DNA from 2 places in the Microbacterium sp. ABR10 genome. Region 1 is predicted to be linked to the other one. Evidence: predicted binding sites of a transcription regulator. Region 1 holds the regulator's gene; the other holds the start of a gene.
What was found. Region 1 encodes HrcA, which represses chaperone genes, less so after heat shock. Its sites were predicted from a motif close to TTNGCACTCGNNNNNNNCGAGTGCNAA; they were not measured.
Positions count from the first base shown of each region.

Region 2: groES (co-chaperone GroES) is a predicted target of HrcA. The motif match lies at 1,410-1,436, and genes of this name have one in related genera.

Region 1 is NZ_CM173821.1:1,774,078-1,776,276, forward strand. It holds gene dnaJ (molecular chaperone DnaJ) at 1-564, opposite strand, end outside; gene hrcA (heat-inducible transcriptional repressor HrcA) at 611-1,651, opposite strand; gene hemW (radical SAM family heme chaperone HemW) at 1,896-2,199, opposite strand, start outside.
Region 2 is NZ_CM173821.1:694,599-696,797, reverse strand. It holds gene rarD (EamA family transporter RarD) at 1-884, opposite strand, end outside; gene groES (co-chaperone GroES) at 1,037-1,333, opposite strand; gene ACXKZF_RS03125 (Hsp70 family protein) at 1,732-2,199, shown strand, end outside.

The sequences.
Region 1 (2,199 bases):
CTGGCACACGGTGCAGGGAGCGCTGGTGACGACGTTTCCGAGGAGGCTTCGGACGGTGCGCTGCACGTGTCCGGAGCCGTGGCAGATGTCGCAGGTGACCTCGCTCGTGCCCGGCTGGGTGCACGAGCCCTGACAGGTCTCGCACAGCACGGCCGTGTCGACCTCGAGATCGCGGTGGGCGCCGAAGACGACATCGCCGAGCTCGAGCGTCACGCGCACCAGGGCGTCCTGACCCCGCTCCCGACGCGACCGCGGGCGGGGACCGCGGCCCCCGCTGCTCTGGCCCGCGCCGAAGAAGGTCTCGAAGATGTCACTGAACCCGCCGAAACCGGCCGCGCCCCCGCCGCCGAACGGGCTCTGATCGCCGCCCATGTCGTAGCGGCGACGCTGCTCGGGGTCGCTGAGCACGTCGTAGGCGTGGGTCACGAGCTTGAAGCGCTCCGACGCATCGTCGCCGGGGTTCACATCGGGGTGAAGCTGGCGCGCGAGACGTCGGTACGCCTTCTTGATGTCTTCCGGGCTGGCGTCGCGTTCGACGCCCAGGACCTCGTAGTGGTCAGCCACAGTCGCCTTCCTGCCCGCTCTCGCGGGGTCGTTCGGGTGATGCTCGTCAGCGTGCGCTGTCGTCGTCTTCGAGCATGCGGGTCAGATAATGCGCGACGGCGCGGACCGCCGCCAGATTCGATGAGTAGTCCATGCGCATCGGGCCGAGGAGGCCCACGCGTGCGCCACCGGTGGAGCCGTCGTAGCGGCTCGCCAGCACCGAGGCCTCGACGAGGCCGAACGGCTCGTTCTCGCGACCGATGCTCGCCGACAGCCCCTTCTCGTCGGCCACCATCTCGGTCATGAGTCGCAGGAGTGTGACCTGCTCTTCGATGGCCTCGAGTAGTGGATAGATGCTGCCGCGGAAGTCCTGCTCGCGCTTGGCGAGAGTCGCGGCACCGGCCATGACGAGGCGGTCCTGGCGGAACTCCTCGAGTTCTTCGCCGACCACCCGCAGCACGGCGTCGGCGATGGCCTCGATCAGGACACCCGGTCGCGGTGCGTCGGCCGTCGCATCACCGACGCGCTGCACGCACTCGGCGACGCTGCGGCCCACGAGCACGGCGCTCACGCGGGCACGAAGCTGGACGATGTCGGCCTCGGTGGGCTCGGCCGGTACGAGCGCGATGCGCTGCGAGACCCGGCCGGTGTCGGTGACGAGGATGACGAGCACCCGGGGACCGCCGAGAGCGACGAGCTCGACGTGCGAGACGTTGGCCCGCGCGAACGACGGGTATTGGACGATCGCGACCTGGCCCGTCAGCTGCGTAAGGGCCCGCACGGTGCGCGCGAGGAGGTCGTCGAGGTCGCCCGCCTGATCGAGGAAGGAGGTGATGGCGCTGCGCTGCGCGCTCGAAAGCGGACGGAGCTCGGCGAGATGGTCGACGAACACGCGATAACCCTTGTCGGTGGGCACGCGCCCCGACGAGGTGTGCGGAGCGACGATGAGGTCTTCGTCTTCGAGCAGGGCCATGTCGTTGCGGATGGTCGCCGCTGACACCCCGAAGGCGTGGCGGTCGACGATCGCCTTACTTCCGACGGGCTCACGGGTGTCGACGTAGTCCTGCACGATCGCGCGGAGCACCTGAAGGCCGCGTTCCGACACCATGCGCTGCTCCTCCCGTTTGGCACTCGGCTCGATTGAGTGCCAATTCTACGGGATCGGCACGACACTGCGTCGGGGGGCTCGCGGATGCCGTCTCCCGGTCCGTCGAACGCCGGCACCGGTGCGGGCGCTGCGAGTAACGCCCTGGCGTGGAGGAAACGGCTCGACGGCGCGTTTCTGCCTCGCGATCGCGTTTGTCGCAGCTTCCCCGAGGCGCGGCATGTCCTCCGGAACGCGCGGTGCGCCGTCAGGCGGTGAGCGCCCGCACCACGGCATCCGCCAACAGACGCCCGCGGCGGGTGAGCACGATGCGCCCGCGCACGGCATCCGCGCCCTCGACGAGACCGTCGGCGATGAGGGATGCCACGGCCTTTCGCCCCTCGCCGAGCAGCTCCGACACCGCCAGGCCCTCGCGGATACGACTGCGCAGCAGCACCGATTCGAGGCGTCGTGCCGTCTCGTCGGGGCGCTCCCGACCCGCGGCCGGCGATTCTCCGGCCGCCATCCGCTGCGCGTACGCCGCCGGGTGCTTCACGTTCCACCAGCGCAGG
Region 2 (2,199 bases), 1.1 Mb from region 1:
GAATCGGCACTCAAGAGCACCAGCGCCACCCAGACCAGGGCGAAGCCGAGCCAGCGCTCGAGGGTCATCGGCTCGTGGAGCACCCAGACCCCGATGACGAACTGGATGACGGGCGCCACGAATTGCAGCAGCCCGATCACCGTCAGCGGCACCCGCCGGGCGCCCGACGCGAACAGCAGCAGCGGAATGGCCGTCACGACGCCGGCCGAGAGGAGGAGCACCGTGTGGAGCACTCCGACGGTGCCCAGCGTGATCCCCGAGATGTTCGCGACGAACACCAGCTGGATCGCGGCAACCGGCAGGAGCCACAGCGACTCGAGGGTCAGACCGCTCACGGCATCCACCGACGGGCCGATCTGCTTCTTCACCAGACCGTAGAACCCGAACGAGAACGCCAGCGTCAGGGCGATCCACGGGAAGGAGCCGTAGCCGACGACGATGACGACGACCGCGACGACCGCGATGCCCACCGCGATCCACGGGAGGACGCGCAGCCGCTCGCGCAGCACGATGACACCGAGCAGGACCGTGACGATCGGGTTGGTGAAGTAGCCGAGGCTCGTCTCGATGACGTGCCCGGTCAGCGCCCCGATCAGGTAGGTCTGCCAGTTGACGTAGATGAGCACGCCGGCGAGGGCGGTGAGCGCCATCAGTCGGGGCTGCCGCACGATCGCCAGGAAGGGCCGCCACGCGCGCAACACGGTGAGCAGCAGCAGGCAGAACGCGAAGGCCAGGATGATGCGCCACGCCACGACCTCGAAGGGGTCGGTCGGCTGGAGCTGCAGGAAGTAGATCGGCAGGACGCCCCAGAGCAGGTAGGCACTCAGCGCGTACAGCGCACCGCGGGTGCTCCCGCCGGCGGGAGCGGGAGGGGCGGCGGTCACTTTCTCAGCCTATGCGCGGCGTCGAGGCGGGGGCCGCCGTCGAGCCCCGCTTTCCTGCCATCCCCGCAGGCGAACGACGAGCCGCGCGGGCCGATCGAACGACGAAGACCCCGGATGCCATGGCATCCGGGGTCTTCGTCAGGGTCACGCGATCAGCGGACGACGACCGCCAGGACGTCGCGAGCCGAGAGCACCAGGTACTCGTCGGCGCCGAACTTGACCTCGGTGCCGCCGTACTTGCTGTAGAGCACGCGGTCACCGACGGCGACGTCGAGGGGGACACGGTTGCCGTTGTCGTCGATGCGGCCGGGGCCGACGGCGACGACTTCGCCCTCCTGCGGCTTCTCTTTGGCGGTATCGGGGATGACGAGACCACTCGCGGTGGTCTGCTCAGCCTCGACCTGCTTGATGACGATCCGGTCCTCGAGCGGCTTGATGGAAACCGACACGGTCTACCTCTTTCTCGTTACAGAAGACTTGTCAGCACTCACGCGGGGAGAGTGCTAACCAGAGTCTAGAGAAGGGTTGGCACTCGTGCAATGCGAGTGCCAACGTGTCGCCGATTGGGGCGTTCGAGACGCGAGACGATCTGATCGGCCCCAACGCGCAGACTGCGGCGAGCGTGCGCCGGAGCGGCGCGAAGTATTGCACCTTTACGCCATGAGTCATACCCATCTCACCTGCCCTTTCATCCTGTTTACGGGTGTGCAACACTTCAGGCACAGCGTCGACACATGCAGGGGGCATGGGTCGGTGGAACACAAGCGGGCTCGTCGTCGAGCTCGGAGAGTCGGGGGATTCAGGGGTGCCATGCGGCGCTTCTGTGCGCCCCCGGGGGGTCGAACACATGGCTACGCCGTACTTCTTGGCGATTGATGTCGGGACGAGCAGGACTGCGGCAGCGACTGCGCGCTCCGCGCCGGACGGGGCGCTGCTGGCAGCATCGCTGCCGCTAGGGCGCAACGCCGACAGCACTCCGACGACCGTCTTCGTCTCGGACAGCGGACTGCTGTTCGGTGACGCCGCGGAGCGTCGGGGCACTGCCCAGCCGGAGCGTCTGGTGCGCGAGTTCAAGCGCCGTATCGGCGATGACGTGCCCATCGTGGCCGGAGACCGGCGCTTCTCGCCGCAGGACCTCTACGCCCTCGTCGTGGGGTGGGTGATCGGCACCGCGGTCGAGCGTGAAGGACAGCACCCCGCCGGCATCGCCGTCTCGGTCCCCGTCACCTGGGGCGAGTACCGCACGCAACTGGTGCGCGACGCCATCGGCCGCCTCGGCTGGAGCGACGTGCAGGTCATCACCGAGCCCGAGGCC